Regions from separate parts of the Streptococcus sp. NCTC 11567 genome, predicted to be linked through region 2. Evidence: riboswitches for the same ligand, from Rfam matches in the RefSeq annotation. Region 2 holds a riboswitch; the other holds the start of a gene.
The links. A riboswitch is a leader RNA that binds a small molecule or an ion and turns the genes downstream of it on or off. The one in region 2 is predicted to bind preQ1.

Region 1: another riboswitch for preQ1. It lies ahead of FQT67_RS06605 (QueT transporter family protein); the one in region 2 lies ahead of FQT67_RS01230 (nucleoside hydrolase).

Annotation. Positions count from the first base shown of each region.
Region 1 covers NZ_LR595857.1:1,304,296-1,319,769, forward strand. Annotated here, with positions in the region: gene glgA (glycogen synthase GlgA) at 1-720, opposite strand, end outside; gene glgD (glucose-1-phosphate adenylyltransferase subunit GlgD) at 717-1,850, opposite strand; gene FQT67_RS06580 (glucose-1-phosphate adenylyltransferase) at 1,840-2,979, opposite strand; gene glgB (1,4-alpha-glucan branching protein GlgB) at 3,106-4,986, opposite strand; gene pulA (type I pullulanase) at 5,093-7,393, opposite strand; gene FQT67_RS06595 (diacylglycerol kinase family lipid kinase) at 7,402-8,424, opposite strand; gene ligA (NAD-dependent DNA ligase LigA) at 8,437-10,395, opposite strand; gene FQT67_RS06605 (QueT transporter family protein) at 10,542-11,045, opposite strand; PreQ1 riboswitch class II at 11,043-11,162, opposite strand; gene FQT67_RS06610 (endonuclease/exonuclease/phosphatase family protein) at 11,376-14,201, opposite strand; gene FQT67_RS06615 (ABC transporter permease) at 14,556-15,474, opposite strand, start outside.
Region 2 covers NZ_LR595857.1:211,208-226,681, forward strand. Annotated here, with positions in the region: gene FQT67_RS01210 (endonuclease/exonuclease/phosphatase family protein) at 1-25, shown strand, start outside; gene FQT67_RS01215 (kinase) at 34-546, opposite strand; gene FQT67_RS01220 (M42 family metallopeptidase) at 570-1,607, opposite strand; gene FQT67_RS01225 (ECF transporter S component) at 1,678-2,229, opposite strand; gene FQT67_RS01230 (nucleoside hydrolase) at 2,233-3,213, opposite strand; PreQ1 riboswitch class I at 3,395-3,439, opposite strand; gene nrdI (class Ib ribonucleoside-diphosphate reductase assembly flavoprotein NrdI) at 3,494-3,961, opposite strand; gene FQT67_RS01240 (helix-turn-helix domain-containing protein) at 4,449-5,990, shown strand; gene FQT67_RS01245 (YSIRK signal domain/LPXTG anchor domain surface protein) at 6,260-7,675, shown strand; gene FQT67_RS01250 (bifunctional 2',3'-cyclic-nucleotide 2'-phosphodiesterase/3'-nucleotidase) at 7,879-10,257, opposite strand; gene FQT67_RS01255 (bifunctional (p)ppGpp synthetase/guanosine-3',5'-bis(diphosphate) 3'-pyrophosphohydrolase) at 10,513-12,732, shown strand; gene dtd (D-aminoacyl-tRNA deacylase) at 12,747-13,190, shown strand; gene ska (streptokinase) at 13,288-14,610, opposite strand; gene FQT67_RS01270 (PucR family transcriptional regulator) at 14,939-15,474, shown strand, end outside.

The DNA of each region.
Region 1 (15,474 bases), 1.1 Mb from region 2:
CCCCGATTCCATCCGCATCAGCTGATCCAAACCTTTTCCAAACTCAGGAGTTTGAATTTCACCGGCATACGATGGGGATACAGTCGTTACGCGATCTGCATATAATACCCCAGCTTTCATCCAATTGAGGCAATTGTTCCACCGCAGAGTCCCATCCTCATATCGCTCTGCTCCAACACCAAATAGGTCTCCTAACATTCCTGGGTCAAATTGACCTTGAAATTCAATATTATGAATAGTGAAAACTGTTTTAATCTTTCGATAAGCCTCAATCCAATGATATTTTTCTTTTAATAGGAAAGGAATCATTGCTGTATGGTAATCATGCACATGCAAAACTTCTGGAATCGCATCAAGCCTCTCCAGCGCCTCAATTGCGGCTAGCTGAAAATAAGCAAATCGTTCACCATCGTCCCAGTCACCATAGACTTTTCCTCTAAAGAAATAATACTGGTTATCTATAAAATAAAAGGTCACTTGGTCTTTCACAATCTTCTTGAGACCAACGTATTGACGGCGCCAACCTACTTGTATGTAAAAATACAACACGTCTTCCACTTGATCGCCAAATTTTTGGTCAATAGTATCATAGTAAGGCAAAATAACGGAGACCTCATGACCATTTTTGACCAGGGATTTAGGCAAGGCACCAATCACATCACCTAGACCACCCGTTTTGGCAAAAGGAGCTCCCTCTGCCGCCACAAACATTATTTTCATCTTATCATATCCTCAATAACCTTAGTTCCTTTAGCGACCACCATTGGTTCTTCTTGCGTTCCTTTAATGGTAACACCAGGTGTCACTTCCACTAATTTGTCGATAATAGCATTCTCAACGATGGCTCCTTCACCGATAATGGCTTTAGGTGATAAAATACTATTTTTTACCCGCGCTCCAACCTCGATGTGGCAGTTACGCGACACAATAGAATGCTCCACATATCCCTTAATAATGCTTCCTGATGCAAACTGTGAATTTTTCACCTCTGACGTTTGATCAAAATAAGTCGATTCCTCATTCTTCACACGAGTGTAGACTTTTTGATTGGCATAAAGAAGCGAATAGAATTTTTGGGGGTCAAGCATGTCCATATTAGCATCGAAGTAAGATTTGACCGAGTGAATATTGGCTAAGTAGCCAGTGTATTCAAATCCCAAAGCTCCTTCTGAAACGGTTAACTCACGAAGTAAAAAACGTAACTTTTGAGGTTTTTCTTTTTGAGCTTCTTTCTCCATCTGTTCAATCAACCAAGGGGTATCAATAATGTAAATACCCGCTGACATTTTTTCGATATCTTGATCACTCGGAATCTGACGTCTATTGATAACGGTGTCTGTCTCATCAATATCTAAAATATCGTTGGCTTTTGAGATGGCATCCGTTGGCATTTTTTTGTAGACCACTGTAAGAGGTCGTTGATTAACCGTGTGCAGATGGATAACTTGATTTAGTTCGATATTACATAATATATCACAACTCATATAAATGGTTTGGTCTGATCCAGAACGTTTGAGGTAGGTCAATATATTATCATAATACTCTTTATCTGCTTCTTGAGAATCTTCTGCAGTGTTATAAAAACCTAAAAAATAGTGGCTCAATAAGGAGTTTAATCCCCACTCTCTACCAGATCTAATATGGTCAAAGACAGAACGGATATTTTCCCCACGGAAAATACCATAAATACTTCTCACCCCTGCATTAGCAAGGTTGGATAATTGAAAGTCTATGAGACGGTATTTCCCATCAAACGGTAAGTTTGCCAAGGGTCTTGAATCTGTCAATCCCTTCATTTCGGCAAAGCCAATTGAACTTCCCAAAATGGCTGTGTATTTGTCAATCTTCATTTGAAACCCCCACTACTTCATTGTAACCAACAACTTGCACATCCTCAGTTCCATCTATCACAACACCGTCACCAATGACGGCACCTTCTCCAATAATAGCACGTGTGATTTTGGCACCCTCTCCAATAATAACGTCACTCATGATAAAGGAATCTTTGACTTGAGCACCCTTTTTCACCTGAACATTGGTTGATAAAATAGAATGCTCAACCTTCCCTGATACAAAACTACCATCAACCACAAGCGAATTCGAAACATCTGCTTCTTCAGTGATAAAGTTTGGTGGTGCAATATGGTTCTTAGAGTAAATCTTCCATGAGCGGTCACGACTATCCAGAGCATTTTCTTCTCCGATATATTCCATATTGGCTTCCCACAAGGATTCGATGGTTCCTACATCTTTCCAGTAACCTTTAAAGTTATAACTATAAACCCTCTCACCTGTCTCTAGATAGGAGGGAATCACATTTTGACCAAAGTCAGACATGTCAATATTATTTTTTTCAGCATCAACCAACATGGTTCTTAGACGTTTCCAGTTAAAAATGTAAATCCCCATAGAGGCCTTGGTTGATTTGGGGTGAGCTGGTTTCTCTTCAAATTCCACAATACGATCACTGGTATCCGTGTTCATAATACCAAAACGGCTAGCTTCTTTTAGAGGCACATCAATGACAGCGACTGATAAGCTGGCCATGTTGTCTTTGTGTTTTTGAAGCATGTCATCATAGTCCATTTTGTAAATATGATCCCCAGATAAGATAAGGACATAGTCAGGATCAATACTATCAATGTAATCAATGTTTTGATAGATGGCATGACTGGTTCCTTGGAACCAACGATTACCTTCTGTTGCTGAGTAAGGTTGTAAAATGGTAGCACCAGCATTAATGCCATCAAGACCCCAAGATGACCCATTCCCAATATGGTTATTAAGAGCTAACGGTTGATACTGGGTAATGACACCAACATGGTGAATCCCTGAATTGGCACAATTTGACAAGGCAAAATCGATGATACGATAGCGACCCCCAAATTGCACTGCTGGTTTAGCAATACTTTGTGTTAATTTTCCTAAACGAGTTCCTTGACCACCGGCCAAGATAAGAGCTAACATTTCATTCTTCATTTAGATATCCTTTCATGACTAACATCACCTAATATGTCAAAGAGACTTTTGGATAAGCTCTCTTTCTTCCCTTCATCTCTTAATCCGACATTAATGATAAAAAGAGGAGAGTTATTCTTACATTTCCTAGTCTTTTTGACGACGCTTAACCTTCCAGATACTTGCTCCCAATGCTGGTAAAGTGAAAGAGAGGGTTTGATCATATTCTTTCCATTGTGCTTGTACTGTTTTAGTGATAGGATTGTGTTCTTTCCAAACACCTCCATACGCTTCCATTTCAGTATTGAAAACTTCCTCATAGATTCCTGCGACTGGAACACCTACAGTAAAACCTGGTCGTTCAACAGGCGTCATGTTAAAGACGCACAACAACAGTTCCCCTTTATTGTTGAGGCGGCAGAAAGATAAAACCGATTCTTGTTTGTTATCAGCATCAATGATATCAATACCGTCATACGTCTCATCATTTTGCCAAAGCATGTTATGATCTTTATAAAACTGATTTAACTCAGCTGTAAACCGTTGTAGTTTGGCATTAAAGTGATCTTCCAAATCATGCCATTCTAGTTGATCATTGTACTTCCACTCTAAAAATTGACCAAATTCAGAGCCCATAAATAGTAATTTTTTACCTGGATGACACATTTGATAAGTGTAGAGATTTCGCAAGCCTGCAAATTGATTATAGCGATCTCCCCACATCTTATGCATCATGCTCTTCTTACCATGCACTACTTCGTCATGAGAAAATGGCAGAATATAGCGTTCATTGAAACAATACACAAAACTAAAAGTCAAGAGGTTGAAATCAAATTGCCGGTAATAAGGGTCTTCTTCATAGAACCTCAAAATATCATTCATCCAACCCATGTTCCATTTGTAATCAAACCCTAGTCCACCCTCTTCAATAGGGCTGGTAATCGGTGTTGCTGAAGAGGATTCCTCTGCGATCATCATGACATCTGGGTGTTTTTCTTTTATCACCCGATTCAATTTTTGAAGAAAGGCAACCCCTTCAAGATTTTGGTTTCCACCATAAATATTAGGTGTCCACGGCCCTTGATCATAATCTAAATACAACATGTTGCTAACCGCATCTACTCGGATACCATCAATATGATAAGTTTCTAACCAAAATAAGGCACTGGAGATTAAGAAAGACTGTACCTGATTTTTACCTAAATCAAAGTTCAAAGCCCCCCAGCCATAATTCCGCGCTCGATGATGGTCTTGATACTCAAAGGTTGGCGTTCCATCAAAGTAAGCTAAAGCATCATCATTTTGTGTAAAATGCCCTGGTACCCAGTCGACAATAACGCCAATATTATTAAGGTGACAAGCCTCGACAAAGTCCTGGAAATCCTCTGGGCTACCAAAGGTCGAATCAAAAGCAAAATACCCCATCAGTTGGTATCCCCAGCTCATGTCCAAAGGATGCGTCATGACAGGAAGAAATTCTACATGAGTATAATGCATCTTTTTGAGATAAGGAATCAGCTCTTCTTTCAAGCGAGACATGTCATATGGCTTTCCAGTTTCATCCTTCTTCCAAGAATTAGCGTGGACCTCATAGATGTTAACAGGTCTTTCTCTAAACCCAAAGCGTTTCCTTCGCCCCATCCACAAACTATCTCGCCATTTTTTATCTGGTAATGTTTTAACAACAGCTCCTGTCCCTGGCCTAGCTTCAAACAAGACAGCAAGAGGATCAATTTTCTCGACAACGTGACCACCTTGCCGTTTAACCAGGTATTTGTAAATATCCCCTTCTTTAGCTAATGGTGTGGTCACCTCCCAAATACCTGCCTCATGCCTAAACATGCTTAAAGGGTTAGCTTTCCAGTCAGTAAAATCGCCTATTAGACTCACTTCTTCTGCATTCGGAGCCCACACCCTGAAGACGTAAGCAGTTTTATGATCTATGTCAACCCGGTGAACACCCAAGTAATCTTGCAACTGGTTATTCTCCCCGGTGCCAAATGTGTAAAGCGCTAACTCATTGTCCATTCCATCACCCTCTTTTAATCCTCACTCTTTTTAAACCTCTATTTTCAGGTTCATCCCAGACAAGATTATGCCTCAAGAAAACAAAAATAACCTGAGAAACCTCAGGTTATTCTGTAATATCAAGGATCATCGCTGTCAAATGATTGAGTAACAACTCCCCTTTTTGAAAGCGCTTGTCATTTGTTTCAATTATATCATGCTCGACACATGATTGCAAGCGTTTGCCAGAAGTTGTGAAAATAACCTTGTATTTTCTTTTATCATCCACTGTGAAACTGATAAAACCAGTACCTTTATCCGCTTTTTCAATGTAGACATGACGACGAATTTCTTCGAAACTTGGATATGAAAACAGATGGGTTTTTGTTTTCAAAAAAATTAATTTTTTCATAAAAGCAACGGTTTCTTTTTCTAGAGTGACTTGTCTCCAGTCAATTTGATTCACCTGATCTGGAGCGTTATAAGAATTCATTGCTCTTTCTTTGTCTGCGTGGGTGAGTTCTCCTTGTTCTCCTGTCGGATATAATTTAGTTCTTAGAAACTCCTGACCAATCTGCATAAAACACATGCCTTGCATCAAGATATTCATGGCAGAAGCTAGCTGAATACGACGAGTATGTTCTTCTTGATTATCAGTTGGATTGAGCGCCCAAAAGAGGTCATTCAAGTTGTAGTTGTCATGAGCTTCTACATAATTAACTACCTGACTAGGACTTAGATAATGGACCAACTCATCACTTCCCAAAATAGACTTGGCAACACAATCTTCAGTCGCTGCACCAGAGGCAAAACCTTCCTCAAAGGTCCCATAGATTTCAGCGCCTTTAACCGCGTTACGCTGATCATCATTAAAGAAACCAATTCCTGGCATCTTGTAAGCATTATCTTTTTTAGCTTTTTGTTCAGGAGCTAACCCCACTCCCATATCCCATCCTTCTCCAAAAACAAGAATTCTTGGGTCAATTTTATCTAATTCCCGTCTGATAAGATTCATGGTTTCAATATCATGCAAGCCCATTAAATCAAAACGGAAACCATCAATATTAAATTCTTTGGTCCAATATAAAATAGAATCAAGCATGAACTTACGGTACATTTCCTTTTCACTAGCCATCTCATTACCACAGCCCGACCCATTTTGAAAGGTTCCGTTGGGATTCATCCGGTAATAATAATCAGGAACAGCTAGTTGGAATGCTGAGTCCCTAGATGAAAAGGTATGGTTATAAACCACATCCATGATGACATTAATACCAGCATCGTGATAAGCTTGAATCACTTCTTTTAATTCTAAAATACGTGTCGCAGGTTCATGAGGATTGCTGGTAAAACTCGCATCAGGAACATTATAATTTTCAGGATCATATCCCCAGTTATAGGCATATTCCCCATTGTCTTCAATGATTTGATGATGGTCAAAAAGAGGTTGCAACTGAATATGAGTTATCCCTAATGACGTGACATAATCAAAACAAGTCTTGTCCCCAAATTCGTTACGCGTTCCTTTTTCGATTAAACCTTTAAATTTACCACGATGTAGCTGACTAACTCCTGAAGTCTCAGATTTTGAGAAGTCTCGCACATGCATTTCATAGATAACAGCTTGATTAGGATTGTCTAGTCTCCACGTTGCTTCTTTGCCCTGTTTGACTTCAAAACCTTCTGGCTTTAGCTGGTTAGGGGCAATCACAATGGAGCGGCGACCATTAGCCGTTGTTGCAATGGCATAAGGGTCTCGTGTATCTCTAAAGGTCCGTTTACGGTAATATACTCGATAACGATAGGCCTGATAGTTATAGTCTCCTTCTAAACATAACTCCCACACTCCGTGAGTATTTTTAGAATGATCTTCAGGATTACTGACATGGCCACGAACCATAGGAACAACTCTCTCTACGCTTGCTCGTTCAGCTGTTGAATCATATAAAATCAGATCAACTCGTTCAGCAGTCGGAGCCCATAAGCGAAAGGTCGTCTGATTCTCCTGGTAACGAAAACCAAGCCATCCATTAAATCCCCAACGCTTATCGAAAGCTTTGCTGTTAACTGCCATATCAAACGAATGAGCCATTCTACGCCCATACGAACGACTAGCAACTGCAGCTTGCCTTGAATAATAAACAGTGTCATCACCGTCCACTAGCCAAACTTCTGTTTTTGGAACACCATAGTCACGGTCAATACGATAATCAATCGTTTTGTGCTGCCACAATTGATCTTTTACAATCACATAAGCATGGCTTAAAAAGTAAGGAGCCGGATAACTTAACTGAGCTACTGCACCAAAACTATCAAATCGAGAGAAGTAGGCATCTTTTCCCCATTTCCCATCTTGCCACTGCCACAAACTTAAATTAAAGTAGTTTCCTTGACGACTATGATAATGAACGGTAATGGCATTATCTATCACTTCTTTTATTCCTCCAGTTCTTGTTCTAAATCTTCTACTTCATGCGCAAACTTCTTCACTATCTCCTCAATTTCCAATTCTTCTTGGTCCAATACCAAGGCATCATCAGAAATCAAATCAGTATCTGCAAAGAATGTAATATGGTTTTTCAAATTTTCAAGTGTGATTGGGGCATCACCGCCATATTCTCCATCTAAATTGATCATCATGCGCTTATCTGATTGAGGTTCAATTACTATTTTACTGGTTTTGATGTATTCCACACGACGGTCTGTAATGTGTTTACCCCCATCTAAGACCAAACGTAAAAGATGGACAATTTCAAAAAGATTAGCCGTTTTTATTAAAATCAAGGTAAACATGCCATCATCCAGTTTAGCGTCCGGAGCAATCATTTCAAAGCCACCTACAGAATTGGTAATGGCTGCAAAAATCATGGACACTTGACCTTCAAAAACGCCCTGATCATGAGTAATTTTAACAGGAACATTGCTAACACGTGGCAATAACTCAACTCCCTTGGCAAGATAAGCTAAGTAGCCAAACATGGTTTTTAACTGACTAGGAACGCTATAAGTCAATTCAGTCAAACTCCCTGCTGCCGCAATATTGATAAAATAGGTGTCTTTCTTAGCCCTACCAATGTCCATTTGAATGGTTTGGTTTTTTCCAATGAGTTTGGCTGCCTGACTAGGGTTCCCTCTTGGAACTTTCAAAGCTCTCGCAAAATCATTGGTTGTTCCTGTTGGGATAATAGCCATCTTGGGACGCTTTTTCAGTGGCGCAATCCCATTGACCACCTCATTGATGGTACCGTCTCCTCCAGCAGCAATCAGTAAATCAAATCCAGCTTTCGCAGCTCTTCTGGCTTCATTTAAAGCAGAATGTTTTTCTGCTGTCGTCTGAAAGGCAGAGGTTTCATACCCAAACCCTTCCAAAATATCTAAGACCTCAGGAACACTCTTCTTCATCATTTCTTGTCCTGATGTCGGGTTATAAATGAGACGTGCTCTCATTTGTTTTTTCATACAATACCTCTCTTAAAGCTGCTCTAGCCACTCTTCACCCTCGATTCGAATGCCTAAAGCCTGCGCTTTCTCCAACTTAGACCCTGCATCACTTCCAGCAATCACCAAGTCTGTTTTCTTAGACACACTGCCAGTCACTTTAGCACCTAAGGTTTCTAATTTTGCTTTTGCATCGTTGCGAGTCATTTTCTCCAACTTGCCCGTTAAAACAACCGTTAAGCCAAATAATTCTGCATTACTATCAATCTTCTGTCCTAAATAAGCTAAGTTAACCCCAGCATTCTTTAGTTCTTCTACTAAAAGAATGGCAGAATCTTGTTGAAAATATTGAACCAATGATTTAGCAATTACCATGCCCAGACCATCAATAGTCGCAATGTCTTCTTCTCTAACCGTTAAGAGATGCTCAATGTCTCCACAAGTTTCCAAAATTAAACGACTAGCCTTAGCACCAATGTGACGAATGCCTAAACCAAATAACAATTTCTCGGCTGAATTTGATTTGGACGTTTCAATAGCTGCTAGCAATTTTTCGGCCGACTTTTCTTTGATACCATCTAGATGTAGAAGATCTTCCTTAGTAAGCTTGTAAATATCTGCCACATCGTGAACAAGCCCTGCTAAAAAGAGTTTTTCCACAACAGCAGGCCCAAGCCCAGCAATATTCATGGCATTTCGACTGGCAAAATGTTCCAACCCTCGCTGAATCAAACTCGGACACAAAGGATTGATACAGCGTAGAGCTACTTCATCCTCAAAATGCACCAAATCACTCTGACAAGATGGGCATTGACTTGGAATCCACATAGGCACCTGTTCCTGTCGCTTGTCAGAAACCACGCGCAAGACAGCAGGAATAATATCCCCCGCTTTATAGACAATTACAGTATCTCCAATTCGAATATCTTTTTCCGCAATATAATCGACGTTATGCAAGGTAGCCCTGCTGACCGTTGTTCCAGCTAATTGAACTGGTTTCAAGTTTGCTGTTGGGGTAACCACACCTGTTCTACCAACTGTCCAGTCAACCGAAAGGATTTCTGCCTCTTTTTCTTCTGCTGGAAACTTGTAGGCAATCGCCCAACGTGGCGCTTTAACCGTAAATCCCAACTCTTCTTGCATGGCTAAGTTATTCACTTTGATGACAATACCGTCAATATCATAAGCCAATTGATCGCGTTCTGCCTCCACAGTTTGAATAAAATCCCAAATCTCATCCATAGAGGATGACAGATGGTGACGCTGATTAACTGAGAAGCCCAAATCGGCTAATGCTTTCAAGACATGATCTTGCTGACTTCTGGTTGTGGGACTAGCTTCTTGATAGAGAAAAGTAGCCAATTGACGCTTGGCCACTACCGCCGTATCTAATTGCCTCAAGGTACCCGCAGCAGCATTTCTAGGATTGGCAAATTCTGTTTCACCGTTTTCCTGTCTCTCTTCATTAATTGCTTTAAAGGATTGCCGAGACATGTAGGCCTCTCCTCGAACAGTTATGGTCAGGGGTTGAGGCAATACTTGAGGAATATCTTTAATCTGTTTAAGATTCTCTGTAATGTTTTCACCAACACTACCATCTCCGCGGGTAGCTCCCACCTGTAATTGGCCATTTTCATAACTTAAAGAGATGGATAAGCCGTCGATTTTTAGCTCTGCTAGATAAGTGGCATCAGGAAATTCCGATTTAACCCGCTTGTCAAAGACATCTAATTCCTCACGCGAAAAAGCATCCTGCAAACTAAATAGCGGATACTGGTGCTGGTATTTGTCAAAACCGGTGAGAAGGGTTCCTCCGACATTCTGAGTTGGGCTATCTTGTAAGACATGCTCAGGGTATTGATTTTCAAGATCCACTAGCTCACGATAAAGCTTATCGTACTCACTATCAGAAACAGAAGGGGAATCATTGGTATAGTATTCTTGACGATAACGGTTAAGCAATTCCGTCAATTCTCTTATGCGTTTTTTCATACTCTTATTTTATCATAAAAGAGTGAAAATAAGCTATTTCCTAATCAGAAGAAAATAAAAAGGACAGCTGTAAAATCCAGCAACTGTCCAAGTACCTATTTTCTAAAAAGTGTAGGGGCTTCTCTCACTCCGGTTATGAATATTCGTTAATGAAAAGACATACGCTTAGCTAGCTTATCAATAATCAGAGAACCGATGAGCAGCGATGCCAATTCCCCCATAGCCGTTGTAAACCAGGTCAATAGGAAGGGTGCACCAAAGAAAGAAAGCTCAATAGCAACGGTCACCATGGAAGCGGCAAAAAAGAAAGAAAAGTAAAAGAATGCCTTGTTAACAAGACCATTAAATAGATAGTCTTTGTGGTACTTCCTAAAGAGAACGACACCCAACGTCACAAAAATAAGGGTTGAGCCACCGCCAACAAAGACATCAATAAGTCCGAAACTGTAAAAGTTTGCAATCATACACCCAAGAGTCACTGCAATGATATACTTGCGATGGTAAAAAGCAAGGAAATTCAACATTTCAGATACCCTAAACTGATACATTCCATAAGAAATGGCATTCAGAGGAGGCGTAATGGTCAATACCACATAGAGAGCAGCCACTAAAGCAATGTGAACGTAGTCACGCACTGTTAATTTTGTCATTTTTTCTCCTTTAACGTCAAAGCAGTTAGTCAAACCTAACTCTTTACGTGTCTAATATGCTTGGTGAAAGGGAACTAAGCACCAAGGGTTGCTAAGCAACGGTTACATTGTACCACAAAAAGGCCAACTTGACAAAAATACTAAATAAGTCTGCGACCTATAACAAAGGGACATGGTTACCTTCTCAATTCCTTTCATACAGACTAACTGAATACTTTTAGTGTCATAATTTTCTCTTTTGTGAGATAAATTATGTGGCTGAAAAGTAAAAGGACCTGATCATTTATTCAGGTCCTTTACCCCACTAGGGATTTTAAAACTGTTTTGTGCTTATTGTCCTTCTCGGCCTTTTCTAAATAACTTAACAGAAGCAAACAGGCTAGTCATTCCTAAGATAGTCATCACAATCCCAGCTTTTTCACCTGCTTTTGGCAAAGCCTTCTCTGAGGAAGCTTTTTGAGCTGCCGCAAGTGGTTTAGCTGTCACTACCTTTTTCTGCTCAGTAGCAGTCAGAGCTGGTTTACCTTCCTCTATACCTGCATCTGCGGCTTTTTTAAAGGATAATTGAAGCAACAATGGATCATGGTCAGAAGCACGGCCATGAACTTCCATAAACGGTGAATTCACATGCACCATGTCAAATTCATACTGACCAAGCAGGTTATGAGATACTAGCATGTTATCGAGGGTTTGATTGTTTCCTTGGTAGAAATAAGAATAACGATCTGCTAAATCATGTCTGCTAACCAAGTTAGCCATATCCCCTTCTTCAATCAATTGAATCGTCTTTGTGAATTCGTAATCGTTAAAGTCACCTAACATCACAATATTTGCCTGATGAGTTGCTCCTTCTTTGGCAAATTTAGCCAACATATTAGCTAAAACATGGCGTCTTTCTTCAGATTTGAAGGTAACAGGTTGCACACGTCCATAAAGAGCATTGTCCCCACGCTTAGAGTTCAAATGGTTTGCTACCACAATGACTTTATTTCCTTGGAAAACAAATTCTGCTGCTAGTGATTTACGGACATCTTTCCAAGCAGGATTAGTTGGATCAATTCGACCAACACTGAGGTTTAACTCCCCGTTTACCCATGACAGAGCATCCTTAGCGCCACCTTTTGGCTTATCCGATAAACTAACACGATCTGGCTGATAGAGGAAGCCTGTCCGAATATTCCCACCAGGTTGACCACCGTCAACATTATTTTCTGGAGCAATATCAACATAACGATAAGTTGGGCCTCCAAGTTTTTGAATAGCATCAATCAGGCGTTGAGCACTTTGGGTAGCATCTGTAGTACCATCATCGATTGGGCCGTTATTATCTTGTACCTCAATCAGTCCAATGATATCAGGTGCATTCAAATCGTGAATAAAGGATTCAGCAATACGTTTGACTTTCTCATCCTTGGTTGAAGATGGGTTTGCTGAGAAGTTCTCAATATTATAAGATGCAATACTTAATTTGCTTAGGTCTTTTTGCAAATGTGTTTTTTCAGGTGCAAGATGGCCATCTATTAAGACAGGCATCTTTTGGCTATCATCAACAAAAACCTTGTAATTACCATAACTGTATGAGACTGGTCCAGCTAATCTTCCTTTGTAAGAATCACCAGATTTGATGGTTTGCTTACCTTTTTTGAAAAGTACAGGAATCACATCGGTATTGTAACTGGTTGCAGGTAACAATACACCACCTGAATTGTTCAACACTCTCGTGCTAGAACCAGGTAAAACATAGATTTCTTTATTTTTCATTGGACCAAGGATTTTCGCATCGTCGACAGCAACCAACATGCCTTCCATGGATTCCCAATAGTCAATAGCATCTTCTTGTGGGTCAAAGACACGTAAGCCATCATTATCAATGACATCAGCAGGTGCCACACGATCTTTACCTAACACAAGAGGGGCTGGTACTGGAGCCGTTCCTGTTTTGGTAACAGTTTTAGCCACAATTTGGGTAATTGTAAGGTCCGTTTGTTTACGTTCCTCATATCCACGACCAAAAAATTCTTCAACCTCTCCGGAAATCGTCAATACATCTCCGACAGCTACTTTCGCGCTTTTAGCAAAGACACGGATACCGTCTGAAGTGGCTACATTACCATCGCCGTTAAGATCTTGAACGTAAAAATGAGTGGAATCCTCTAAGTAAGTGACAACAACTTGTTCAACTGTTACAGCTTTTTTCAAAAGAGGCGAAGTATGATGAGTCCCTTGGATATCTCCAATTTTCACAACCTTGCCAACTGGCGTAGTGTCTTCTTTTCTGACAGCCTGTTTCACCACTTCAAATTGTTCCAAGGTAAATGGTTTTAATTGCAATTTTCCATCAAAAGTTGACAAAATAGCTGTCAAATTGATGACATCCCCCTGGCCAATTTTAGCGACTAAGTCACTTGTTTTAATCCCCGTGCGATTGTCTAAACGAACTGCCACACTTTTACCATCGTTATCTGTGACATTAAAAGAAGAGGTTTCGTATTTATCCGATGCTATTTCTCCTACAGTTACATTCGATAACTTAACTAGTGTTGATTGAGTTGCTTTTTCTAATTCGGGAATGGTTGTTTCTTTAACAGGGGTAGGAAGCTGACCTTCTAATTTTTTATGGGCAGTAATTTTTTTCAACTGCAATTCACCCTTGAAATTAGTAAGTGTACCTGTCAGTTGAATAATGTCTCCACTGGCATAACCCAAATTTTTCTCAGGGTAAATGTAAAGTCCTGTGCCATTGCTATCTTGAATGTAAAAACCATTACCACCCCAGCCATTCACGACGCTGATAATTTTACCTGTAACCGTGTAAGGTTTGCCTTCAGGACTTACTCGAACGTCTGAAACAGGCTGGCTGCCATTAGCATCTGCCATTACTTCAGGACTCGCTGGGGTCTCTTCTTTAGCTGCTACAGTCGTATTGCCTGAGTCAGCTGGTGTTGTAGGAGCTGGTTGAGTAGTTTCGACAGGGGCGAGGGGAGTTGTTGCAGAACTATTCTCTTCCACACCAGTGGCAACAGGTTCTTCTGATTTAGGGACGACCACCTCTTCAGCATAGACGGGATGCTGTTGCAGAGTAACCTCTTCAACAACAGTAGGAACAGCAACCAATGCTAATAATGACGCATAAGTGAAAAATTTCCTGTTTAACATAAAAACTCCTTTTATTTAGTACGTTTAATACACGCCTATTGTAACAAAATTGACAAGCAAAAGAAATACATTTTTGTATATTTTGTTACAAAAAGTTAGCATTAATAAAAATGTAATCGTTATCAATGACTTATTTTTCGTTGGTTTCCATTAAAAAACAAACGTTTTTCGGGTGTACTTTCACTTTTGGATACAGCATCTTACCATTCACTCATTTGTTCAGAAAGTTAATCTTTTTCACCTAAAAAGCACCAATCTAACCAGATTAGTTACCACTAATCAGTCAGATGGATGCTTTTATCTCGCCAATTGCTCATCAAAGGAACAATAGACTACTATTTCTAAACCTGAATCTTATGAATGAGCAGGTTTTAATAAGACACTTGACAAAGTTATGAAAGTCACTGCTGTCACTAGCATTGCCAAAAGATAAGGCCAGGCCTGTGCTAGGCTTCCTCCACTTTGGAAAACAGCGATCGCTGAAAGAACCCAATTCTGAGGTAAGAGTTTCCCAATAGCTTGCATATAAGAAGGGGTAATGGACAAGGGCCATAAACACCCTGCCAGCATAGACGTTGGCATTATAATTAAGTTGGCTAATTGACTACTTTGCTGGGCATTTTGAGTCACCGCACCAATTAACAAACCAAAACCTATCGCTAACAAACTAAAGAGGAAGAAAATCAGTAAGAGCATTGGGGTCGGAATGTAAAAACTAACGTTAAAAATCTTTAACAGGCTAAACATAATCGCAATTTGAATTGTAAAAGCGACAAGACCAACACAGACATAACTGAGCATGTATTGAAAACGAGACAAACGAGATAGTACTAAACGATTATAAATTTGACTAGACTTGTCTGTTAAAATCCCACCATAAATCACACTCGTGCTACCTAGCATCAAGATTAATAAGAAACCTGTTGTGGTAGATGACACTGATTTGCTACGTGAACGATCAGCTAAGGTCTCTTGTTGCACGTGATAATTCAAACTCTTATTCTTCTGCAACAACTGGTCAAATCGTTTGTGATCCCCAGCAGCCACATCGCCCATGATATTATAATTCTCCAAAAGGTAATTAGCTTGTGCTTTGACCCATTCTGTAATTTCACTATTAGCAATAGAGCGCAGCTTCAGTTTCTGTGCTTCACCTGTTAACACTTTTTCGGAAAAGCCTTTATCAATGGTCAAAACAGCTTCTAAAGATTTGTTTTGAAGGTAATTATCAATATGCTTTTCTTCTATTTTGGTGAACACATCGTACTTTTTC
Region 2 (15,474 bases):
GACGTTGGATTGGGTTGAGAAATAAGAAAAAGGTTAGGAAGTTAATCCTGACCTTTTTGTGATGTCTTGTAATATGTAATTGAGTGCTTCTTGCAAGGTGACAGTTTTGTCAAAAGATGTTTCAGAGATTATTTTGATGTAATCTTTTTCATTCCACCACTTTCTCAGAGCTTCCTCGCCAAATTCCTCGACCTTACTTCTGCTTGAATGGCGCTTTAATGTTTCTTCAAAAGGAATATCATAATAATAAGCAAAGACTTGAAGACGGCTTTGTTGGCTAATAAAGTCCCAAACAGGGGCATACCAATCTGCTTTTAGAATACCTTCTAAGATAATATAGTCGCAATTCGCCATTCCAAAAGTAATCAAATGCTTCAATAATGGAATTGTCGGCGTATCAAAACCATCATGGGCTAGTAACATTTCGCGTCTTAATTTATCTTGAGAAAGAAGTAAGGTGTTTTCACCAAGTTGACTTTGGAGGGCATTCGCCAAGCTAGTTTTCCCGCTAGCAGCATTTCCTCTAATAAGAATTAATTTGGTCACATTTTTTTCCTCTCAACTTTAATTTAATCAATCATGGTGCTTTTCAAGTAGGCATCCACCAGTCGTTCAGTCGCTTCGATAGAGTCTGTATGAGTGCGTTCATAAGAGTGACTTGATTCAATACCAGCCCCAAGCAGTGCGTGACGCACCTCAGCTCCCGCCCGCATCGCAGCAGAAGCGTCACTACCGTAATAAGGGTAAATGTCTAGCTGATAAGGGATTTGATGGTCTTGGCAAAGGGCTACCAAATGTTGACGAAGCTCGTAATGATAAGGACCAGAGCCATCCTTGACACAGATGGAAACAGTGTATTCGTCCGTTGCTTGGTCGTCTCCCATAGCTCCCATGTCAACTGCCAAATACTCAACCACTTGCGCTGGTAGGCTTGAGTTAGCACCGTGTCCGACCTCTTCAAAGGCAGAGAAATAAAAATGGGTCGTGTATGGCAATTCCACTTGTTCTTCTTTGTAACATTTTAGGAGTTCCATAAGAATAGCTGCACTGACCTTGTCGTCAAGGTGACGAGACTTGATAAAGCCTGATTCGGTCACGATGACACGCGGATCAAAAGAGATGAAATCACCGACTTCGATGCCAAGTGCGCGTGTTTCGTCAGCCGTTGTGACTTTTTCGTCCAAGCGAACTTCCATATTAGCTTGATTGCGTTCCGCACTGCCCGCGTCTTTGTAAACATGAACAGATGTCTGGTGAAGTAAGATGGTTCCAGAAATTTCCTTTCCAGATTTGGCAAGATGTACGGTACAGTTCTCTCCCTCGATAGAATTATAGACAAAGCCACCTACCAAATCCATTTTCAAACGGCCGTCAGGTTTGATGGCACGAACCATAGCCCCCAAAGTATCTAAGTGAGCCGTCACCACACGGTGTTTGTCATCGTTTTTACCTTTGATAGACACCATAATGCCTCCCTTATGGGTACGGACAGGCTCATAGCCAAATTGGCTGAGTTCGTCATGCACATAGTCCATGATTTTCCGAGTAAAGCCGGTTGGAGAAGGGATGTTAGCAAGTTTAGTCAGGTATTCCACAGTTGTTTTCATAAGTACTCCATTCTTTGAAAAAATCCATATAGTTCTTCTATTATATCATTTTTCAAGACACAAGATCCTTCTAAATCTGGAAAAGATGAGGCAACTGTTTCCGTAAAGCCTTGCTAATCATGAGGACGAGGAGTAGACTAACCAAACGGTCTAAATAATCCGTACCTGCCTGAATGACAATAACACTGACCGTTAAGTCAAGTCCCAATCCATGTAATATCTGCACCAAGAGACTGGAGCCACTTGAGGTGATCCCTTTAAAGAGAATAACCGTAATGATAGAGGCCACTAGTGTGCCAGGAAAGGAAATACATAAAGCCTTCCAAATCAAGTCCTTAGCTCTGTTATGCTGACGCAGGAAAACCCCAGCAGTCAAAGCAGTAATGATAGCCACTGGAGCATAAAAGAGGGCAAAAATATCCGTTGTCATCCAAGAAAGAAGCGCGCTAACAATAGCAGTCACTGCGCCAAGCCAAGGGCCAAATAAAAGAGCGATTAGCAGTGTGCCTATCATGTCCAGATAAAGGGGCAATTTGAGAAAGAGGGCGATATTAGCTCCTAGATAGTTAAGAGCAATTGCAGCGGCGATAAAGGTTAAAACCTGTGTTTTTATTTTTGTCATGGCTTATCCTAACTGTAAATGGTCAAGGTCTCGAACGACCTGATGCAAAGGGACTTCTAAAATAGTAGCGATGAATTCGGACCAAAAAGCCTTGCTGTTCACCGTCGTCAAAATATGGCTGTTTGCCTTCTTATGATAAAAATCGTATTGATCGACAACCGTTTGACCAAGAGTAATCCCTTCTGTTGCCACATCCGTATAACTGTCAAAACCTTGGCAAATGGTAGGAGCCAAGAAATAGACCACGGCTAGAGGGTCATTGATGACGCAGCCAATCAGATGTTCGTATTCCCAGTGGAAATCAAAATAAAAATGGGTGATGCTTTCAATAAAGGCGGTTTCCTCAGGATTGAGTCGAGCCATGTAAGACAAGTGGTTTGGGGTCAAGACAATCTGTCTCGTCACATCTAGCCCCACCATTTCAAGTTTGCGGCCCAGCTGTTGAAAGGTTAGTCTGGCTGCATGAGGGTCACACCAATAATTGTACTCGGCCACCGGAGAGCAATTGCCATGAGCTTTGAAGGCGCCTCCCATGCTGACAAAACGTTGGCAATGTTTGCCCATATTTGGGTTTTGCCCCAAAGCTTCTGCCACATTGGTCAATGGACCAAGGGCGATAATAGCCGTCTCAGAGGGCTCAGCGAAATGCTGGGCTAAAAAATCGGCAGCGGGCAGGGCTTCAGCTTCTTTGATCACTGAAGGTTGGAGCAGGCTATCGCCGAGACCGTCTATGCCATGCGTATCTTGAGCAGAAACATAGTCCCTTTCTAGAGGAATGCCACGTCCTAGATAGATAGGAATGTCCAGGCGGTTCACCCGTTCTAAAAGAAGAATGGTATTTTGTAAGCCGATGGGAACAGGGACATTGCCTTGAACCAGTGTAATGGCGATGACCTCAAGTTTCGGGTGCTTCAGGGCATATAAAAGCGCTAAGCTATCATCAATACCAGGGTCGCAATCAATAATAATAGGTTGCTTAGTCATAAAAACCTTTCTAATGAGTAACAGAGTTCCTCTTGCCTTGAGGAAAAAATAGTTAACAACAACATCAGTCAAATCAAAAAAAGTCTGAGACAGGACGTCCCAGACTGGAAAAAACGGTAACAGGTGTTATATAGAAGACACCAAATAGCACCTGACAAGACGTTGCCAGGTTGTGAAAGCTTGTTACTTAGTTTTTTATTCTGGGAAGTTTTCGAACCAGTCCAGGAAATCCCTGATTTGTGTAACCTTAGTCTACTATGATTTGAGACACTTGTAAAGCTTAGCCTTCAGAGGAAGCCCTAAAGGCATCTCTTCTCTCTAATATAATCTTCGCTAAACGCTCGATATCATCATTTGTGCCCCGCAATTCAAAATCCCCAAGCATAGGAAAGCCAAAGCGCTTAGCATATTGTTTAGCAGTCAGGCAATATTGGTTGTTAAAATTCTTATTCCCCGAACCAATAATCCCCATGCAATGTTTGTAATTGTCATGAGCAGCAATGAAGTCTCCAAGAGGATTTGTCAAAATTTCCACTTCACCAGAGTCAATCCCATTTCCTCCTTCTAGATAAGTGGGCAGCATCGCTACAAAATCCTCCTCGACGGGAAAAGTCTCATGCTTCAGGTCTTTAATGTTAATCTGTTTGACATGGCACTCATGGTTTTCGGTTAAATAAAGGGAAAGGCGTTTCACAAAACTAAGGGTGTTGCCGCTAAGGCTGATAAAAACAATGGTTAAGTCTGACATAAAAACTCCTATCTAAATTATCAGTCATCACTACCAAGATTAGCACAAGTCCCGGCAACAAACAAGTTATAGCCTTTCAAAACTGTCTGAAATGTTTCCTATGAATAGGATAAAGAGGTATTTAGTTGGCACTGAAGTGAAGGTCTGGGTCACGTCTCTCACACTGCCACAAAACAAGTCAAACAAAAGTTGAAAGAGAAAAAACATGACCCGATATCAGATACCAAAACACATACTAATTGTCTAAAATCAAAGAAAAAGCTAAAATGAGTTAACTCGAAGCTTTTATTTGGTTCACTTTTTATGTTTTTACAGAAAAAGTGACTCTTTAAATAGTGTCTTCACAGTTTTGAGTGAGACTGTCAGTTGTTTTGATAAGTTTTCCAAGACTAAATATGTTATAATTTAGTCGTTTTGCAACAAAGTTAACGACTGCAACAGTCGCTCGATAATAATTGAAATCACTAAAGAAGGATATGGAACTGACATGACGCATGCTAGTAAACTTTTTACCAAGCAGCAATGGAGAGAGCTTGAGTTAATTGCCCACTTAACAGAACATTCAGGAAGAATGGGGTACAAGGATAGAGAACTGTGCAAAGTACTAGATAGTACAGTGTCAACCTTACAAGCCTGTATTGCTAATTTACAATTTATGGAATCCCTCGGCCGGATTACTTATGAAGATGGTTACCTAACTATTGACTATAATGACCATTGTGGCTTGCAAGAAGTCTATCAAAGGGCGCTGAGAGAATCCCAGTCCCTGCAGCTCTTATCCGCCCTATTTTTTAAGGAATTTGATTCTTTAGAGGACTTGGCGGACGCCTTGTTTATTAGCTTATCCACCTTAAAACGCTTGATTACCCGAACAAATGGCTACCTCAAAAAAGAATTTGGCATCAAGATTTCCACAAGACCAGTGATGGTAGTGGGTGACGAACACCATATCCGTCTCTTTTACCTCAAATATTTTTCGGAAGCCTATACCATTTCGGAATGGCCTTTTGCGGAGATTATTAACCAAAATAATCTAGAACGTTTGATTGCATTGATGGTGAAACAAACAGATGTTTCAGTCAACTTTGCCTTGTTCCAACACTTGAAGATACTAAGCGGGGTAAATTTGATTCGTTTCCAGAAAGGCTTTACCCTTAATCGCAAAGACAAAGGCTTAGAGCATCTCTTTATGAAGGTTCTGGAAGATTCTTTGGAAATGAAAGACCTCTCGGCTTTATTTGCCCTTAAATACAATCAGCCCTTGGACGCACGAGCACTCGCTGAGATTTTTTCCAACTACCTCAATCCTGCATTAGAACTTGGGAAATTACTTCAATCAGATGATAGCGCACGCGAACAGACGCTTTCGTCACACCAAATAGTGCCTTGGATTGCCTTGTTGGACAAGATTGAAAAAAGTTTGCAACTAAGTATTTCAAATAAATACGAACTAGCTAGGCATCTCCAAACAACAGTTATCTTGGCTGAAGAGGACATCAGTGCTAACTTTTTGATTTACGATTATAAAAAGGAATACCTCAAATTCTTTCACAAACATTATCGCGTGATTTATGATACTTTCCTTACTTATGTCGAAGACCTCTTTGCCCTAGATCATCAGGAGTTTAATGAGGGAATACGAAATCACCTTTTGTATTGCTTATTCATCACCTGGGAAAATCTCTTTTTGAAGATTAGTCAATCACGACGCAAACTCAAGTTATTGGTTATTGAAAGAAGTTACAGCAACGTTGGTAACTTCTTAAAGGAATATTTTGGGGAATTTTTTGAGATTATTAGCTTTGATGACTTAGGCAATCCTAAAATCGACCTGCTTCCCCTTGCCAAAGAGTATGATGTCATTGTGACAGATGTGATTCTGGAACAAAATAATCATTCGGAGATCCTCTTCTTCAATCAGATGATTCCTAGCGTGGTTGCTGATAAACTCACTGACTTTTTAAAAGTAAAGGTGGGAGAAGACAAACTGTTTGAAAGCGTTGCTCTTAACCAGATGAGCACCAGCTGATGTAAAAAAGCGAGACTTACACCGTAGTGTAGGTCTATTTTCATGAGTGCGTTACGGCTACCCTTAGGATTGGAACGTCATTAATTTTGTCCGTTTATAACATTAGATTATTCAAAATATTTTAATCGTAAAAATCTAACCAAAAATTAATAATCGCTACAAAAAGTGACCTTTCCTTTCAAAGGCCCATTCTCTATAATAGAATTAATAGGGAAGGCACAAGTCTGCCTTGTCTAAAAATCTAGACTTAAGAAAAATAAGGAGAAAAAATGGCTAGAAAAAACACAAATAAGCACTATTCGCTTAGAAAATTAAAAACAGGTACTGCATCAGTAGCAGTAGCTTTGACTGTTTTAGGGGCAGGACTAGCAAGCCAAACAGAAGTTAAGGCTGAGAATAATCATCCTACATATGATAAAGCTAGAGCAGACGCCTTGCGAGAACTTGGATATGTACCTAGTGACTTATGGCTTCAACAGTATGAAAAAAATGAGGAGTTAACTAAAAAAAATGAGGAGTTAACTAAAAAGTTGGATGAAGCTGAAAAAGAACTAGGTAAAAGTGATCAATCACTATCTGAAAATGCTAGTAAAATTCAAAAATTAGAGGCAGAGAAAGCTCAAGTTGAAGAGAAGTTAAAGGAAGCTCGACTTAATTATCAAGATCTTGCTGAAGTTCAAACTCATATCCGTGAGAAATTAAAAGCAGAGAAAGCTCAAGTTGAAGAGAAGCTAAAGGAAGCTCGACTTAACTATCAAGACCTTGCTGAAGTTCAAACTCATATCCGTGAGAAATTAGAAGCAGAGAAAGCTGCTTTAGAGACACGTAAGGCTGAGCTTGAAAAAGCATTAGAAGGCGCAATGAATTTTTCAACAGAGGATTCAGCTAAAATCAAGGCATTAGAAGAAGAAAAAGCTGCTTTGGAGGCAAAAAAAGCTGCTTTGGAGACAGAAAAAGCTGATCTTGAACATCAAAGTCAAGTTTTAAATGCCAATCGTCAAAGCCTTCGTCGTGACTTGGACGCATCACGTGAAGCTAAGAAGCAATTAGAAGCTGAGTACCAAAAACTTGAGGAACAAAACAAGATTTCAGAAGCAAGCCGTAAGGGTCTTCGCCGTGACTTGGACGCATCACGTGAAGCTAAGAAACAATTAGAAGCTGAACACCAAAAACTTGAAGAACAAAACAAGATTTCAGAAGCAAGCCGTAAAGGTCTTCGCCGTGATTTGGACGCATCACGTGAAGCTAAGAAACAAGTTGAAAAAGCTTTAGAAGAAGCAAACAGCAAATTAGCTGCTCTTGAAAAACTTAACAAAGAGCTTGAAGAAAGCAAGAAATTAACAGAAAAAGAAAAAGCTGAGCTACAAGCAAAACTTGAAGCAGAAGCAAAAGCACTCAAAGAAAAATTAGCAAAACAAGCTGAAGAACTTGCAAAACTAAGAGCTGGAAAAGCATCAGACTCACAAACTCCTGAAGCAACACCAGGAAACAAAGTTGTTCCAGGTAAAGGTCAAGCACCACAAGCAGGTACAAAACCTAACCAAAACAAAGAGCCAATGAAGGAAACTAAGAGACAGTTACCATCAACAGGTGAAGCAACTAACCCATTCTTCACAGCGGCAGCCCTTGCTGTTATGGCAACAGCTGGAGTAGCAGCAGTTGCAAAACGCAAAGAAGAAAACTAAAAAAACATTCCTATTCCCAAAATAAGACAAACTAGCTTTCATTAGCTAGTTTGTTTTTTTATGAAGCCAAGCAGAAAAGCAGTTGAGGAGAATAGACAACAAAACAAATGCCCTCTCCCTATCTTTAATAGATCAGAGAGAAGGCATCTGTGAGTAGTGTCTAAGGCAAGGTGCTAGAGGTCATCTTCTAGTGACAGAAAATCTTAGTTGCGCTCCTGTTTGCGACTAAAGACGGCAACTAATCCCATTAGGCTAATGCCAAAGAAGACGAGGCCTTTTGAGTCTGCACTACCTGTTGTAGGTAGTTGACTGTCTTTTCCGCTAGCTGCTTGGTGTGTTTCTTGGTACACACGGGCTGCTAGTTGATGGATGGCTTGACGATCTTGTTCCGTCAAGGTCTTGCCAGGAAGGGCTGGGGTTGTTGTCTCGGCTTGACGAGGTGCGACATAAGTAAAGCTGTAATCACCAAAGCCTTCCACAGATGAAGGACCAACATAGCTAATGTCCTTGTAGTTACCAATCAAGCCCTTAGCTTTGTCAGCGCTGAGGAAACGAAGGTTGAGGCCTTTGATGGTATCAGCGAAATACCAGTTGTTATCAGCACTTGGGTTGATGGTTTTTTCTGAAACGATGTAGTTGATAATAGCTTGACGGTTTTCAAGATTGAGCAGGCGGTTAAGGGTGGCGTTTTTCACACCAGGGAAATTACCACTCGCACGATAGTTATTGGTCACGACCATAAACTCTTGTTTCGGATCGATGTCCTTGCCCATGTATTTCAAGTTGCGGACACGACTAGCGTCTGGATTGACCAGATTACCTTTGCTGTCGTACTTATTCTTTTGAGTGACATCAAACTCATAGGTAAGCCCATCAATCACATCAAAGTTATAAGTGCGATAGGACGTATTAACCAAATCTTGAGGCTCTGATTTACTTGGGTCAATCGTGTTGAACTGTCCAGCAGACATTTCTAACCATTCTTTCAAATCAGCTCCAGTCACTTTTAAGATAGCAGTGACGTTGTCGTACAGGTAAAGGTCAGCGACATTTTTGATAGCGATTGGACCGGCAGGAATGTCGGTATAAGCTGACGCATCATTTCGTGTGCCTGCTTTGAATGGAGCAGCAGCTGACAATAATGGGAGATTGGCTTCAGGTGTGCCAGCCAATTCTTTCTCTGCGTACCAGCGTTGCGCATTGTTAACGATTTGAATGGATGGGTCGTCTTTGATCAAGGCAAAATAACTGTTGATTGGGGCTGTGGTTGTTCCAACTTGTTGGCGAACGTAGGCAACGGTGCCATCATGAGCTTCTTTGGCAAGCGCGACGATAGTAGGATCAACTTGGTTTGATTTGCTGTCAATTTGACGTGTTTCAGCACGGCTTTGGTCTTTATTGACCTTCCATTGACCATTGGTGTAAGTGAGGTTCAAATCGATTAAGCCGAGGTGGTCACCGTATTTGCCGCCCATGGTGACAGGAACGCCATTAATCAAGCCCTTTTTACCATCAACACCTTTGAGGTTATCGTAAAAACTGCCATCTGGTAAGGCTGGGAAATCAGCATGTGAATGGCCTGTGACCACTGCATCAACACCTTCAAGGCTAGCAATTTGGTAACCAACATTTTCTTCACCGACTTCATAGACGTCATCACCGATACCAGTGTGGGCAAGGACAAGGACAAGGTCTGCACCTGCAGCACGAATCGTAGGGATGACTTCTTTGACGGCTTCGACAGCATCCTTGACAGTGACTTTGCCTGTCAAATTGGCCTTGTCCCAACTCATGATTTGAGGAGGGACAACGCCTGTGATACCGATTTTCAAGGAAACAGTTTTGCCATCTTTATCGGTAAAGGTTTTGGTTATGATATCAAAGGGTTTAAATTTAGGCTTTCCAGTTTTGGCATCAAGGACATTGGCATTGACAATTGGTAGGCCGGCAGTTGCCATGACACGGTCTAAGTAGTCCAAGCCATAGTTAAATTCGTGGTTACCAAGAGTAGAGGCATCGAAGTTAAGGGCCTTCAAGGCAGCGTACATAGGGTGAACTTCATCGGCTTCAACAGGATCAACAATAGCTTTGTAAGTAGCTAATGGGGTTCCTTGGAGGATATCACCATTATCGACGAGCACAACGTTACTGTTTTCTTTTTTGGCTGCATCGATAAGCACCGCTGTTTTGGCTAAGCCAAGGGACTGGGCTTCCTTGTCTTGGTAATAGTCATAGTTGACCAAATTAGAGTGGAGGTCCGTTGTTGATAGAATACGCACGTCAACAGATTGCCCTTCCACAGGAGCCGTCACGGTAGCGTTGTCAGCTGATGCAGTTGCCATTTCAGAACTTGTAGAGTTTACAGGGCTTGGAACGGCTGTATCAGCAGTAGCTGTTGCTGGTGTAGTATCTGCTACTAGCGGAGCTGTTTCTGCAGGGACTGCAGTGCTGGTTGTGGTGTTAGCAGTCGTTGTCAGCGGTTCAACAGCAGTGGTTTCCTCTGCTTTGGTAAGCTGGGCAGAGCCAGCAGCAACTAACATGGCCAAAAAAATGGCACTTTTTGACATGTAACCTTTTGTCATCATAAAATCTCCTCTTTTTCCTAAAAATGATGTTACCTACTCATTATAGCTCATGAAAGCGATTGTATCAATTGAAAATGCGAACTATTTTTAGGTTTTATAAAGAAAATATTTGGTTCATCAAAAAAGAAATGACCTAGTCAAAAACTTTCGATGACGAATGCTTTCTCTAACCGCTTTCTTTAAGGATTCCTCCTTTTGATTTTGGGGTGAAAGTGTTAAAATAGGGAAAAGAAATCTTAGACGAGGAAATAAATGGCAAAAGAAATCAATTTAACAGGAGAAGAAGTTGTTGCCTTAGCAGCCAAATACATGAATGAGACCGATGCGGCCTTTGTGAAAAAAGCTTTGGATTATGCAACGGCTGCTCATTTTTATCAAGTGCGAAAGTCAGGAGAGCCTTACATTGTGCATCCGATTCAAGTGGCGGGGATTCTGGCAGATTTGCATTTGGATGCTGTGACGGTTGCCTGTGGTTTTTTGCATGACGTGGTAGAAGATACTGATATTACCCTAGATAACATTGAATTTGATTTTGGCAAAGATGTTCGTGATATTGTTGATGGGGTAACCAAGTTAGGTAAGGTAGAGTACAAATCGCACGAAGAACAGTTAGCTGAAAATCACCGTAAAATGTTGATGGCCATGTCCAAAGACATTCGAGTGATTTTGGTGAAATTGGCGGACCGTTTGCATAATATGCGGACCCTCAAGCATCTGCGCAAGGACAAGCAAGAGCGTATTTCACGCGAAACCATGGAAATTTATGCTCCCTTGGCGCACCGCTTGGGGATTAGTCGTATCAAATGGGAATTAGAAGATCTGGCTTTCCGTTACCTGAACGAAACGGAGTTTTATAAGATTTCCCATATGATGAATGAAAAACGTCGCGAGCGTGAAGCTTTGGTGGATGATATTGTTACCAAAATCAAGTCTTATACCACTGAGCAAGGCTTGTTTGGTGATGTTTATGGTCGACCAAAACACATTTATTCTATTTATCGGAAAATGCGGGACAAGAAAAAACGCTTTGATCAGATTTTTGATTTGATTGCTATCCGTTGTGTCATGGAAACGCAGAGCGATGTTTATGCTATGGTCGGTTACATTCACGAGTTGTGGCGTCCAATGCCAGGCCGCTTCAAGGATTATATTGCCGCGCCTAAAGCTAATGGTTACCAGTCTATTCATACCACCGTGTATGGCCCTAAAGGTCCGATTGAGATTCAAATCCGCACCAAGGAAATGCACCAAGTGGCTGAGTACGGGGTAGCTGCTCACTGGGCTTATAAAAAAGGCGTCCGCGGCAAGGTTAATCAGGCCGAACAAAAGGTTGGCATGAACTGGATCAAAGAGCTTGTGGAGTTACAAGATGCGTCAAATGGCGATGCAGTGGACTTTGTGGACTCGGTCAAAGAAGACATTTTCTCAGAACGTATTTACGTCTTTACACCGACAGGTGCTGTGCAGGAATTGCCAAAGGACTCGGGACCAATTGATTTTGCCTATGCCATCCACACGCAAGTGGGTGAAAAAGCGACAGGTGCCAAAGTTAATGGCCGTATGGTTCCCCTCACTGCCAAGTTAAAAACGGGAGATGTGGTGGAAATCGTCACCAACCCTAACTCTTTTGGGCCGAGCCGTGACTGGATTAAGTTGGTAAAAACCAATAAGGCTCGCAACAAGATTCGTCAGTTCTTTAAAAACCAAGACAAAGAGTTGTCAGTGAATAAAGGCCGTGACATGCTGGTTTCTTATTTCCAAGAGCAGGGCTATGTTGCCAATAAATACCTTGATAAAAAACGCATTGAAGCTATTCTTCCAAAAGTCAGTGTGAAGAGCGAAGAATCGCTCTACGCAGCGGTCGGTTTTGGCGACATTAGTCCTGTCAGTGTCTTTAATAAATTAACTGAAAAAGAACGCCGTGAAGAGGAAAGAGCCAAGGCTAAGGCAGAAGCAGAGGAATTGGTTAACGGTGGCGAAATCAAGCACGAAAACAAGGATGTTCTCAAGGTTCGCAGTGAAAATGGGGTTATTATCCAAGGGGCTTCAGGACTCTTGATGCGGATTGCTAAATGTTGCAATCCTGTACCTGGGGATCCCATTGAAGGCTATATTACCAAGGGGCGTGGCATTGCCATCCACCGTGCGGATTGTAATAACATCAAGAGTCAAGATGGCTACCAAGAGCGTCTCATCGAAGTGGAATGGGATTTGGATAACTCCAGCAAAGATTACCAAGCTGAAATTGATATTTATGGGCTCAATCGTAGTGGCCTTCTCAATGACGTCCTCCAGATTTTGTCTAATTCTACCAAGAGTATTTCCACCGTTAATGCCCAGCCAACCAAGGACATGAAGTTTGCGAATATTCACGTGAGCTTTGGCATTCCAAATCTGACGCATCTGACAACTGTTGTCGAAAAAATTAAGGCAGTTCCAGATGTTTATAGCGTGAAGCGGACCAATGGCTAAGAAAGGATAAAAACATGAAACTTGTCTTGCAACGGGTCAAAGAGGCCTCTGTTTCTATTGATGGGAAAATTGCTGGCGCTATCAATCAAGGGTTATTGTTGTTAGTAGGCGTAGGCCCAGATGATGCTGCAGAAGATTTGGCTTACGCTGTGCGAAAAATAGTCAACATGCGCATTTTTTCAGATGCTGATGGCAAGATGAATCAGTCTATCCAAGACATCAAGGGTAGTATCTTATCTGTGTCGCAATTTACCCTTTATGCTGACACCAAAAAGGGAAATCGCCCTGCCTTTACAGGAGCTGCAAAGCCTGATATGGCTAACCAGTTTTATAATCGCTTTAATGAACAATTGGCAGATTTTGTGCCAGTTGAGCGTGGCGTTTTTGGGGCAGATATGCAGGTTAGTCTCATCAATGATGGACCAGTTACGATTATTTTAGACACGAAATGTCACTAGTCTCTACAACTAAGAGGTTAGAAAAAAGCAAGCAACTGTTGATAGCATGTTGCTTGCTTTTTTTGTCAGTTAATCTCATCGTTTCAGAAGATCGTGGTTATTTGTCGTTAGGGTTATCAGGTATAGGTGTCCCTGTATAACGCAGGTAGCTGTAAACTTCTCGTTCTTCTTCGGTATAACGATCTTTATCATAGGCTAAATGATAGCTAGCATTCTCTCCTTCGGGTCGCTTGCCCATATAAACGGTTATGATACGGTTGGTGTCATCGTGATTATCCTCTACTTTTCCAGTTAAGGTATAGTCCATAATACCAAAAGCATCGAGATTGTTGTAGAGTAGTTTAGCCTTATCACGAGGATCGTATAAATCTCTGAAGTCTAAGTTACGTTCGCTAGCTGTTAAGAGCTGCTCGCTTTTTAGCAATTCGTTGGTGTTGACATCAACGTATTTGATGGTGAACAGTTTCAAGTGACTGCGATCAAAGGGATCATACGGCTTTTCCCCTTTTTTAAGGACGTAATATTTCTCAGAGATCAGGTCAGTGTTGTTTATTTCTTCATTCAGACCAGATTTTTTATTGATCCTATAAGCTTGTTCCCGATTTTTGACATGGTAAGTAAACTCTTGATCCATTGGTAAAATCGTACGGAAAATGTCATTGTCATGAGTGACGATTGAGGAGTCACGTTCATAAATCGTATAGCCTGGGTGGTTTTTGTTTAAAATGCTTTGTGCTTGAGCTAGTAATTCTTGAGATGTGACGGTGTCACCGATAGCTAGTGTTTTCAATAGCTTAGTATCTTTGAGAACTGGTTTGAAATCATCATCAGGGTTTAAAGGAGTAAACTGTACAGTATATTCCACATCAACAGATTTCGCTTGATTTTGTACTGGTTTTTCTTTATATGGTCTAACGCGCACATGTCCGCTTAGCAAAAATTCTTGGACAGGTTGGGTCGGCAAGGTTACCGAACCATCTTTGTCAGCAAAGTAGACCTTGCCGTTTCGATCAGTAATGGTTGCATCGCTTGCAAAATCAATGACCTCAAAGTAGTCGTCGTTACTGTGGACGTTAGCGATCAATTGTTCTTGAATAGCCTTTAGTAAGTCAGCTTTCTCAAGTTTATGTGACATCGCGCCACTATCAGTAGCAAATGGTTTTGATTTTGGACTTAAGCCCTGCTCTGTCTTTCCTCCGTGAGCAGGTTGTGATGTTAGATCGATTTCAAAAAATTTAAGACTAATGTCTTGATTCGTCCCCTCAACAGTACCAGCAACGCTAACAACTAATTGGCTGTTGTTGACAGATGGACGGTCTAGCAGCCACTCAGGTCCAGCAATAGCTTGGACAGAATTGACTGTTCCAAATGTTAGTGCAAACAGCAGTGCAAACATCCCCAAAGATAAGTAATTTTTCATAGAAACCTCCTAAAAGTTAAGTTTCAATCCCCATTATTAGAATAACATAATGGTTTTAAAGACACAAATAAAAACCTAATGATTTTTTTAAAATGATATTTTAATGACAATGAAAAAAAGGAAAATAATACCTTTTTAGCATAAACATAAATTAATCTTCCGATAAATAGCTATTTAATTGAATGTTCTTGCTAAAAATGAATAACCCTTATTTAGCTTTAATGATTAAAAAGTCAGAAAATACAAAATCGTGCTGACAACAAACTGAACTGTGTGATAAAGAGTCATGTGTTATAATGGTTTAAAGACCGTCATGAAAGGAATGGCTATGGAGCTAAAAGACTATTTTCCAGAGATGCAAGTAGGCCCTCATCCGTTAGGAGATAAAGAGTGGGTGAGTATCAAAGAAGGGGACCAATATGTGCATTTTCCCAAATCATGTTTATCCGAAAAAGAGCGCTTATTACTTGAGGTGGGGTTGGGTCAATATGAGGTCTTGCAGCCGCTAGGGTCACCTTGGCAGCGGTATTTGCTTGATCATCAGGGCAATCCCCCTCAGCTGTTTGAGACTTCTCAGTTTATTTACCTCAATCATCAGCAGGCTTTACCAGATGACTTAGTTGAGTTGCTCCAGCAGATGATTGCAGGGCTTGAGGTCATTTTGCCTATCAGTGCAACCCAAACGGCATTTTTATGTCGACAAGCAACTTCAATAAAGGTCTTGCGCTCGCTTGAAGGTCTCTTGCCAACGCTAGAAAGTGATTTTGGTTTGGCCTTAACCATGTTTGTTGGAAATGCCTGGTATCAGGTAGCTGCAGGCACATTGAGAGAATGTTTTGAGGAGGAATGTCAGCTACTCACGGC